One region of the Arthrobacter sp. CDRTa11 genome, then DNA from elsewhere that is predicted to be linked to it. Evidence: riboswitches for the same ligand, from Rfam matches in the RefSeq annotation. Region 1 holds a riboswitch; each other region holds the start of a gene.
What was found. A riboswitch is a leader RNA that binds a small molecule or an ion and turns the genes downstream of it on or off. The one in region 1 is predicted to bind cyclic di-AMP.
Positions count from the first base shown of each region.

Region 1 (3,269 bases):
GCGAGGGTCATTTCTTTCCGGCTTTGAGGTCTGACACCACCTTGGCTATCCGGCGGGCCCTGGTTTCCGCCGTCTTCGCCTCCGCCAGCGGTTCAACGTACCGCCGCTGGGTGCTGTAGTTCAGCGTGGCATAGAATGCCTGCGCCTCGGGTTCGGCAGCGAGGGCGGCGGCAAGATCGTCCGGAACCTCGATGACGCGGGGCTGCGTGTCCAGCTCAACGTCCACCTCAACGGTGTCGCCGGCCGAAACCCCGGTGAGTTCCCGGTTGGCGGTGCTCACTCCAACCATGTTCTGCCCGCCCATCACGGCGATGCTGCTGCGGTAGCTTTTGCCGTTGATGGTCACCACCACCGGCGGCTTCCTGCCGGCGCCCAGCGCGCCGACAACTTCCTCCGGAACCTCAATGGCCGCCTTGTTGCCGCTGCCCAGGATGGTGGTGGTGAATTTCATGGTCCCAGTATCCCGCCCCGGCCCTGGGTGTCACCAGAAAGCCACTTGTTTTGAGCGGGCCAAAACCTGCCGGTTGCCTAGTACCAGTTGTTCGACAGGTGGAAGTTCAGGGCACCACATGGTGACTGGTAGCGCTCCTGGATGTAGTTCAGGCCCCAGTTGATCTGCGTGCGGTAGTTGGTGAGGTAATCTCCACCGGCGCTCGCCATTTTCTCGGCGGGCAGTGACTGGACAATGCCGTACGCCCCGCTGCTCGGGTTCATCGCCGTGGTGGTCCAGTCGGACTCCTTGGTCCAGAGCGTCTTGAGGCACTGCATCTGGTCAGGTGCCCAGCCATACGATCCCAGCTGGCTGGCCGCGTAGGCCTGGGCTCCCGCGGGATCATTGACGGCAACAACAGGCGCAGGAGCAGGCTCGGGCGCCGGGGCCGGCGCCGGGGCGGGTGCCGGTGCGGGCTCGGGGGCAGGCGCTGGTGCCGGCGGAGCAACCTCGGCAGGGGCGGGAGCGGGAGCGGGCGGCGCCTGGACCTCGGTCTTCTCGACGCTCAAATCGGAGTCAGCGGGAGCTGCGGCGGGGGCGGATTGGGACTCGACGGCCGACACCCGGGTGATGGATTCGGACGCCTGGCCGGCGGCGCCGACTCCCACCAGCAATGCACCGGCGGTGACAAGAACGGCTGTGCGCTTGCCCAGGGAGGGTATTTTTGCCAGCCTGGACATGGTGGCGGCGGGCCAGGCTGCCACCGTCAGGCGGAGCTTGTGACGGCCGTGGGATTCGGACTGCCCGGTTTTAGGGCGTGGTTCTACCTTGAATTCAGACATGATGGATCGCCTCTCACACCTGCGGAGTTAGCTGTCGGGTTCGGATGAGGGCATCCGGCCACACGGAAAATCACGTGCTGGCTTAACCCCAAGGGCATTCACTGCCCGGGACTGTGGGTCCCCCGCCTCTGCCTGGTCAAGAAGAATCCGGGAAGCGGCAGAGCTTGGCGTCATCCGGAATATACGGCCCGAACGGGAACCGCACCCCATCGACGGTACAGGAGACTGCCGCTTAAGTCACATTTAGGTAACAGAGATCACGACGACGGTGTGTTGGCTTGCGCTTAGCGGGCAATGATGGGAAGTCGCAAGCTGAACTCGGTGAAGCCCGGTTGTGACCTCACCGTTACCGTTCCGCCGTGCGCCTCCACGATTGACTGGACTATCGCCAAGCCCAGTCCGCTGGTTCCTTCCGAAGCCGCGGGACCTGATCCAGGTGCGTTGCCCGCACGGGACGCGTCTGCGCGGGCGAACCGGGAGAAAACCTGGTCCAGGAACTCCGTCGGGATGCCACCGCCGTCGTCCGTTACCGTTACGACGGCGCTGCCGTCAGGCGACGTCGTGACCCCGGTGACAACAGTGGTGCCGGGGGCCGTGTGCTTGCGGGCATTGGAAAGCAGGTTCACCAGCACCTGGCGAAGCTGCGGCGCATCGCCGTTGACCAGCACGGGCTCGTCGGGGAGTTCCAGGTGCCAGTTGTGGGCAGGAGCGATGACCTTCTCGTCGCTGACGGTCTCGATGACCAGTTGCGTGAGGTCAACCTCGGCAAGCTTCAGGGACTGGCCTGCGTCCAGCCTGGCGAGCAGGAGCAGGTCCTCCACCAGGGTGGTCATCCGTTCGGACTGGCTCTGCACCCGGGCCAGCGACTTCTGGCCGTCCGGAGTGAAGTCCTCGGTCATCCGCATCAGTTCGGTGTAACCGCGGATGGCTGTCAACGGGGTGCGGAGTTCATGTGAGGCATCGGCGACGAACTGCCGCACTTTGGTTTCGCTCTGCTGCCTGGCCTCCAATGCCCGGGCTACGTTGTCCAGCATGAGGTTGAGGGCATGCCCGACGCTGCCCACTTCAGTCCGGGGATTGGCGTTCGACGGCGGGACCCGCACCGCGAGGGCTACCTCGCCGGCGTCGAGGGGAAGCCGGGAAACGCGGGTGGCAACTTCGGAGAGCTGTTCCAGCGGTTGCATGGTGCGCCGGATCAGCACAGTTCCTGCCAGTCCGATAAGCACCAGGCCGCCCAGAGACACAAAGACAAAGGTCCACACCAGCGATGACAGGGTGCTTTCCTTGCCGGCCAGGGGGAGTCCCGTGACCAGGACATCGCCGAACGAGGTTTCCTCGGCCACCAGCCTGTAGTTGCCGTTGGACAACGTCCGGTCCACCGGATCCCCGTTGCGTGCCAAGGTCAGCAGGACCTCTTTGTCTCGGGTGGAGAGTGGTGCGCGGGTGGTGTCTGAGGCGAGGAAGCCGGCACTGTTGACCTGCCCGCCGAGGATGCGGGCATTGAGGGTGCCAACGCTCTGTCCCCGGGCGTCAAGGGGATCACGCCCGCCATTGAAGCCGCCCATCGGCGGCCTGCCGGGAGCGTTGGAGCGTTCCGCCGCCTGGCTGAGCTGGTCATCGAGCTGGCGGGTGAGGAATGAATCCATGGACGCGTAGGTGAACAGGCCCACGGCACCGCAGATGGCAACCAGGAGGGCCATGGCCAGCAGAACCAGCCGGGTGCGCAGGTGCCAGGTGCCGGGCCTCAGCCAGTTGCGGTCATCCTTGGGTGCCGGTGCCGGTGCCGGTCCCGCTGCCGATGCGGACGAGGATGAGTGCGAGGGCAAGGACACCGCCTAGTCCGCAGGCTTGATGACGTAACCGGCCCCGCGCACGGTATGGATCATGGGCGGGTGCACCGCATCCACCTTCTTGCGGAGGTAGGAGATATAGAGCTCCACAATGTTGGCCTGCCCGCCGAAGTCGTAGTCCCACACCCGGTCAAGGATCTGGGCCTT
Region 1 is NZ_CP044532.1:871,926-875,194, forward strand. Features, by position in the region: gene F8G81_RS04095 (HAD-IA family hydrolase) at 1-27, shown strand, start outside; gene F8G81_RS04100 (YdeI/OmpD-associated family protein) at 8-451, opposite strand; gene F8G81_RS04105 (hypothetical protein) at 529-1,272, opposite strand; cyclic di-AMP (ydaO/yuaA leader) riboswitch at 1,278-1,452, opposite strand; gene F8G81_RS04110 (sensor histidine kinase) at 1,557-3,020, opposite strand; gene F8G81_RS04115 (response regulator transcription factor) at 3,108-3,269, opposite strand, start outside.

Region 2 (3,269 bases), 2.2 Mb from region 1:
GAAGACGGCGCACGCTCGCCACAATCACATTCACGTCAGACAAGGGTTGGTTTTGCCTTGATTGAGCTGAACCTGGAACCGCCCGTGCAGAGGCTCCCGGAGGATATGTGACCTTACTTATCGATAGACCCGCGGCAGTGGCTGCTCCGCGAACCACGGTGCTGCCCCGGCTCGATGGCCTGGACGTTCTTCGCGGTGCCGCGGTTGGTGCCGTACTTTTGGGGCATTCCTGGCCCGGAATATTCCAGGGTGCCGGCATCGTCGGCGTCATTGTCTTCTTCGTCTTGAGCGGTTACCTGATCACCGGCGTGCTGCTTAAGGACGTGGAAAGGCATCGCAGGATCCGGTACGGACGCTTTTACGCCCACCGTGCCTTCCGGCTGCTCCCTGCGCTGGTGGCCTTCCTTGGTGTGTACGCCGTCGTTGAGTTGACTGCAGACGTGCTCGGGGACAGGTCAAAGGGAATCATCGGCTACACCCTGCTGGCAGGTTTCGGTTACCTGAAGGACCTGCCGTTGCCCTTCGATGTCAGCATGGCCATCGGACCGCTCTGGACCCTGGCGGTGGAAGAACAGTTCTACTTGATTTGGCCGGCGCTGCTGCTCTTCGCGATGCGGCGGCACCGCCAGGGAAGATTGCTGGGCTGGTCTGCCGCCGTCGTCCTTTCGCTGATGACGGCGAGCGTGCTGGCGATGCTCATCCTCGCCCCGCAGCTTCACTCCTTGGTTTATGCCCTGCCCACGACGTGGGGCCTCGGGCTGATCGTGGGGTCCGGCGTGCGGATGTACCGTGTCCATATTTTCGGCTGGTTCAAAGGCCACCGTCTCCGGCAGGCAGCGCTGCTGACCTCCGTATTTGTCCTGGCCACCCTGGTTTTCGTCCCCAAGGCCAACGAGTCGCCGGCCTTCTTCTTCCTTGGCGGGCCGCTGGCCATGGCCGCCGCCGCCGTCCTGGTGGTGCTGGCCGCGTCGCGAACTAAGATGATGCCGGCGTGGACCCGCGCCTTGCAGGCCCTGGGCACAATTTCGTACTCGGCGTACCTCTGGAACTACATCGTCATTCTCTGGCTCAACGGAGGCTCGACGGCGGATCTGCCGCCACTCGTGGCTGTGGCGGCGATCCTGCTGACCCTCCTGGTGGCGTTTATCAGCTGGCACACCGTGGAGAGGCTGGGACGGATGGCTCGTGCCCGCTTTGACAGGTACTACGAGGAGCGATGGAACACTTGGCAGGCCGCTGAAATGCGGGGATGAGCAAGGTGACGCACCGACCCGGATTTCCTTGTTACCTAAACGTGACTTTAGGGGGCTGTTCCTGTACGGTTTTGGGGTGGCCCATCTAGATCGGGCCGCGTCCGGGCTGACGCCGAGCTCTGCCACATCCCGGACTCCCGACACATTAAGGCAGAGACGGGGGACCCACAGTCTTCGGGCCGCTGCCCAGCGGCCCTTGGGGTGAAGCCGTCACGTTTAACGTGCCGGCCGGTTGACCTCTTCCGAACCCGACAGCTAACTCCGCAGGCGTTGAGAGGCAACCATCATGTCCCGTTCGCTGGATCAGTCGCGCCCTTTTCGGGCCGGGCGACACCGCGCAGACACTGCGCACGCCATCACCACTCCACTCACCCCAACGAGTTCCGAAGCGGAAAAGCCAGACGCCGGGTCTTCCCCCGCGGGACAGGCCTCCGCGGCACTGCGACGAAGCAGGGACAGGCGCCCGGCCTTCGAGGTGCCGCCTGCACCGCAATCAGCGCCCAGGGCGGAGGCAGCATCTCCCGCAACCGAAGCACTTCCCGTCGTAGCGTCCTCGAGTCCCGCTCCGGAAAACGGACTCACAGCCGCACCCGCAGTCCTGGCTACGCCGGCGCCCAGTGCTGCTCCCACAGCGCTCCGGCGCGGGAGGGCGCGACGCGAGGCCGGGAAGCCCGAGGAGGCTGCACGTGGTGCGGCCGCCAACGACGTTCCTGCCCCGACACTAACCCCGCAGAGAGCCGCCGCCTTCAGCTCCGATCCCCAGGCCATCCTGAGGAAAGCAGCTTCGGTTCGGGTCATGGGTCACCGGATGGCAGTCGTTACCGGCGCCCTGGCCGTGGTGCTTGCCGTCGGTACCGCCAGCCAAGCCACCGAACTGCCCTTTTTCGGTAAGGAGGCGTCCGCCCAGGACGCCCCGGCTGGAAAGGACGCAACACGGGCCACGATGGGATCCCGGCCCACATATGTGAACGGCCGCACCGCCCCCACGCCAGGCACCTCCACTCCCCCGGGCACAGCGGGCAGCGGGCCGGCAGAGGCCGTTCCCGGCACCACTGACGTACCCGCGGCCGGCGGTTCACTTGCCTCCTCGCTGCCAACCGTCGCCGACCTTCCCATGCCGGTTGACGCGCCCACCCTGGCCGGAATCGTAGCTGCTTCCCCCGCCGCAGTTCCGCCGTCGACAGGCCCGTCCGTAAACCTTCAGCCTCCTGCCATGGCACCGGCATCGCCTGCCGCGCCGCCGGCAGCGCAGGCCCCGGCGGGCACACCTGCCCCGACGACCGCACCACCTGCGTCACCGGCACCAGCCCCCGCTGTGCCGGCACCCACCACCACACCAGTTCCGGCCACCACCGCTGCACCCGCGCCAATGACCGCATCAGTGGCTCCCTCGCCGACGGCAACAGCTGTGCCGTCCGCAGCCGATGGCGGCACGGCAGAAGAAGCAGTGGACACGCGTTCATATGCCAGCGGCCGCCTTGCGTCGTATGGATGGGGTCCGGAACAGATGAATGCCCTCAACGCCCTCTGGGACACGTCAACCAAGTGGCGGCCCAGCCAGGTGGAGCGAGGCTTGAGCTACATCAAGCAGCGCCATGGTTCCCCGGCCAAAGCCCTGGAGTTCCGCGCCGCCAACAACTGGTACTGAGCAACAGGGGCACCCGGGCAGGCCTCCAAACCAACAGACTGTCCCAATCCACCAGGAATGGCGCACACCTAACTCTCAACAACCTCTCAATCAGAAACAGCCCCCGCGCGCATCATTCGCGAGCGGGGGCTGTTCTCGTTAATTCACGGCTCCTTAGAGCAGTCTCCGCGCCATCCGTCGGGTGGCAGAGCCAGCGGTCGCCAGCCGCCGGTGGTCGCGGCAGCGCCAGCTGACCTGCCGGGCGTCAGTCACGCGGCCGCATGAGGGGCGGGTTGAGGACGGCGCGCGTTGGCTGCCCTGCCGCTGGCCGGGACGGCCCGGCCAGGCGGAAAAGCGCAGCTGGGCGGCCGGCGTCGCCCGTCGTCATG
Region 2 is NZ_CP044532.1:3,118,776-3,122,044, forward strand. Features, by position in the region: gene F8G81_RS14015 (acyltransferase family protein) at 138-1,253, shown strand; cyclic di-AMP (ydaO/yuaA leader) riboswitch at 1,354-1,537, shown strand; gene F8G81_RS14020 (hypothetical protein) at 1,540-2,901, shown strand; gene F8G81_RS14025 (NUDIX hydrolase) at 3,146-3,269, opposite strand, start outside.
Region 2: it holds a riboswitch for cyclic di-AMP, as region 1 does, so the genes downstream of both, F8G81_RS14020 (hypothetical protein) here and F8G81_RS04105 (hypothetical protein) in region 1, are expected to answer to the same signal.

Region 3 (3,269 bases), 130 kb from region 1:
GCCTTGTTGGTGGCGGACGCGAACTTGGAGCCGAATTCGCCAAACGAGAGGTGCTGGGCCTTGTTCTCCACCAGGCCAAAGCTGGCAACATCCCAGAAGGCCGTGGAGCCACCCACGCCCAGGACAACCTCATACCCCTCGGGGGCGCGGAAGAATTGGTTCAGGCCCTCACGGACAGAGCCCACCAGGTTCTTGACCGGGGCCTGACGGTGCGACGTACCAAGAATCGTGGTGGATGCAGCGGAAAGCGCCTCGATTTGTTCCGGCCTGACTTTTGAAGGTCCGGCACCGAACCGTCCGTCCTTTGGCAGGAGGTCGGCGGGAATAGTGATGCTGGTTTCGCTCACAGGGGCTCCAATTTCGGCGTGGACGCACTTCACGTCCGGGACGGTGGGGTGGCGGGCAGTCAGCAGTGACTGCAATTATGGACCTCCCTTATTCTGCCTGACAGCCAGATGCGGCGGGAACCGGACCGTCATAGTCCGGTCATTGAGACCTGCCCTGCGACCTCCGGTGAAAGGTGGCAGGGGAGTGCGGGAGACATGATGCGCAAGCTCCAGGGCAGCACTTGCGGAGGGCGCCAGGAGAATACCCGCCCTGAGAACTGACGCGAAATTGACCCTGACAGGGGGTGGCGAAATTATCCGGACAAACTCAAAATAGGCTAAGCTTTTCAACGGACTACGTCGCTGTGGGTGGGCGATACGGATGGGATTGCCCAAGGTACTGCGCTCGAGGGAGCTGAGCTGGATGACGGATCTGATCGATACTACGGAGATGTATCTTCGGACCATTTTGGAGCTTGAGGAAGAGAACATTGTCGCTCTTCGGGCCCGCATCGCTGAACGGCTGCGCCACTCCGGCCCCACGGTGTCCCAGACCATTGGGCGGATGGAGCGGGACGGCCTGGTGGTGGTCTCCGGAGATCGTCACCTGGAACTCACGACAATCGGCCGCAAGCGCGCCATCGAAGTCATGCGCAAGCACCGGCTCGCGGAACGGCTCCTTGCTGATGTGATTGGCCTGGATTGGGCATATGTCCATGACGAGGCCTGCCGCTGGGAACACGTGATGAGCGAACGGGTGGAGCGGCGCATCTATGAAATGCTGGACCACCCCACTGAATCCCCTTATGGCAACCCCATCCCCGGTCTGGCGGCCCTTGGTGGTGCAGAGCCCAGTGGGATCGCAGACGGTGTGATTAATCTCCTGGACGCGATGAAGGGTTACGGCCAGGGCTCCCAGGTGACTGTCAGCCGCCTTGCCGAGCCAATCCAGGTGGAGCCAGAGTTGCTGGTTCAACTCGACGAGGGCGGGATTCGGCCGGGAGCCTCCGTCTCCCTTGAGCGCGTCGGGGAGTACATTTCCGTCCGCGTGCCCGGGATAGAGGGGGCGCTGGAGTTGCCGCCGGAAGTAGCGGCCCACGTCTTTGTTTCTGTCGGCTGATTTAGCCTAATCGAGGGACAAATCCGGGGCCCGCGGCGGGGCCCCGTTGCCTTGTTGTGAGCGAGCACATAAAAGATAACGGAATTGTTACACGGGCTTTAATCGCCTATAGTTGATCCCCAAGCGTTGATACTAAAGCGTTACCTGATCTGGAGCCGAGCTCTGCCAGCGGATCAGGTGCACGAGTCACTTAACTGGCAGAGGCGGAGGAACCACAACCGGCAGCCGAAAGGCTGCCTTGGGGTGAAGTCCGTCAGCGGCAAGCCTCTTCCAGCGAAGGATCCTACGGGATATCTCTGTGCCGAAGCTTGCTTACGGCGGACCGGGTCTTTGAACTCTCTGACCCGAATCCGACAGCTAACTTCGCAGGCTACCCAGAGAGGAACCGTTCTTGACCATGCAAAATTCCAGGGGCCGCCGTCGCGCCGCCGGCCCGCCTTCGGCGCCCCGGGTTGCCGAGGTTCTTGCCGCGAACAGACCACGCGACCCCCAACGTGATGCGCGCCGCCGGCGTGGTCCGTTCCAGCAAATCAGCGATTTTGCCGCGGCCAGCGGCGTAGGGCAGAAGGCCGGGATTGCCCTCGCCGCCACCGGCCTGGTCCTCACGGTCACGGTTCCCGCAACCGGCCCCGTCATGGCCACCCCTGCTGTCGGCCAGACTGCAACCTCAGCCGCCTCAGTCTTGCCGCAACCTGAAATTTCCGCAGAGGCGGGTGCGCAGATCGACTTCAGCCGCTCCTCCGTGGTGACGCAGGGCGATCCGGATGGCAAGCTCAAGCAGCTGCTGAGCGCGCAGTCTGCGGGTTCAATCACCCGCGCCGCATCCGCCGGCAGCCTGGGTGCACCGCTGGCTTCACTCGTGACCGCCTCTCCGTTCGGTTACCGCGTCAGTCCCATTACCGGTGGTTCCGGCGACTTCCACCGCGGCCAGGATTATGTGGCCCAGTGCGGAACGTCGGTCCTGGCAGCCGCGAGCGGCACCGTGACCTTTGCCGGCTGGCATCCCTACGGCGGCGGCAACCGTGTTGTGGTGGACCATGGCAACGGCCTGGAGACCACGTACAACCACCTCTCCTCGTTCAACGTCCACGTGGGCCAAACCGTCACCAGGGGCGAAGTTGTGGCGCTCAGCGGCACCACCGGGGCTTCTACCGGCTGCCACCTTCACTTTGAGGTGCAGGTCAACGGAGAAGTCGTCGATCCCACCGGATGGCTTTAAGTGATGGAAAACTCTCAAATCGCTGTGACATGCCGTGACCTGAATGTGACATTCGCTCTAAACTGTTGTAACGTCTAAAGCGCGTCAACTTTTCCGAAGTTGACGCTCTTGAGTGGATTGCCTAGCTCTGCCACCGCTCAAGGTCCGTTCGCATGACATCGTCTGGCAGGGGCGGGGGAACCAATTTTGGTCTTCGATTTATGAAGGCCTTGGGGTTAAGTCGCAAAGCTTCCCAGGAAGCAGCGCGGCCGGGTGACTCCCATCCGAATCCGACAGCTCACCTCGCAGGCATTGGGAGAGGCTACCTTCGTGTCTTCACGCCATAATTCTGCGCGCCACCGTGCGCAAACGGTTCGTACCAACCCATTGGACTCCGTGTCCAAGGCTGTTAGTGCAAATGCCGGGACCGTAGGTCGCCAGGCTGCTGTCATTGCAGCCGCATCAGGCCTGATCCTGAGCATGGGGCTTCCGGCCAACGCCGCCGACACCACCGCGGGCATCTCCGCTTCCACGGAGTCTGGTTCCGCGCAGCCTGCACTTGCCGTTACGGCTGCACCCACCGCTACGGTGTCCTTCGAGCGTCCCGTGGTCAAGACCACGGCTG
Region 3 is NZ_CP044532.1:1,004,481-1,007,749, forward strand. Features, by position in the region: gene serC (phosphoserine transaminase) at 1-347, opposite strand, end outside; gene F8G81_RS04680 (metal-dependent transcriptional regulator) at 751-1,446, shown strand; cyclic di-AMP (ydaO/yuaA leader) riboswitch at 1,590-1,833, shown strand; gene F8G81_RS04685 (M23 family metallopeptidase) at 1,844-2,665, shown strand; cyclic di-AMP (ydaO/yuaA leader) riboswitch at 2,809-2,970, shown strand; gene F8G81_RS04690 (C40 family peptidase) at 3,041-3,269, shown strand, end outside.
Region 3: it holds a riboswitch for cyclic di-AMP, as region 1 does, so the genes downstream of both, F8G81_RS04685 (M23 family metallopeptidase) here and F8G81_RS04105 (hypothetical protein) in region 1, are expected to answer to the same signal.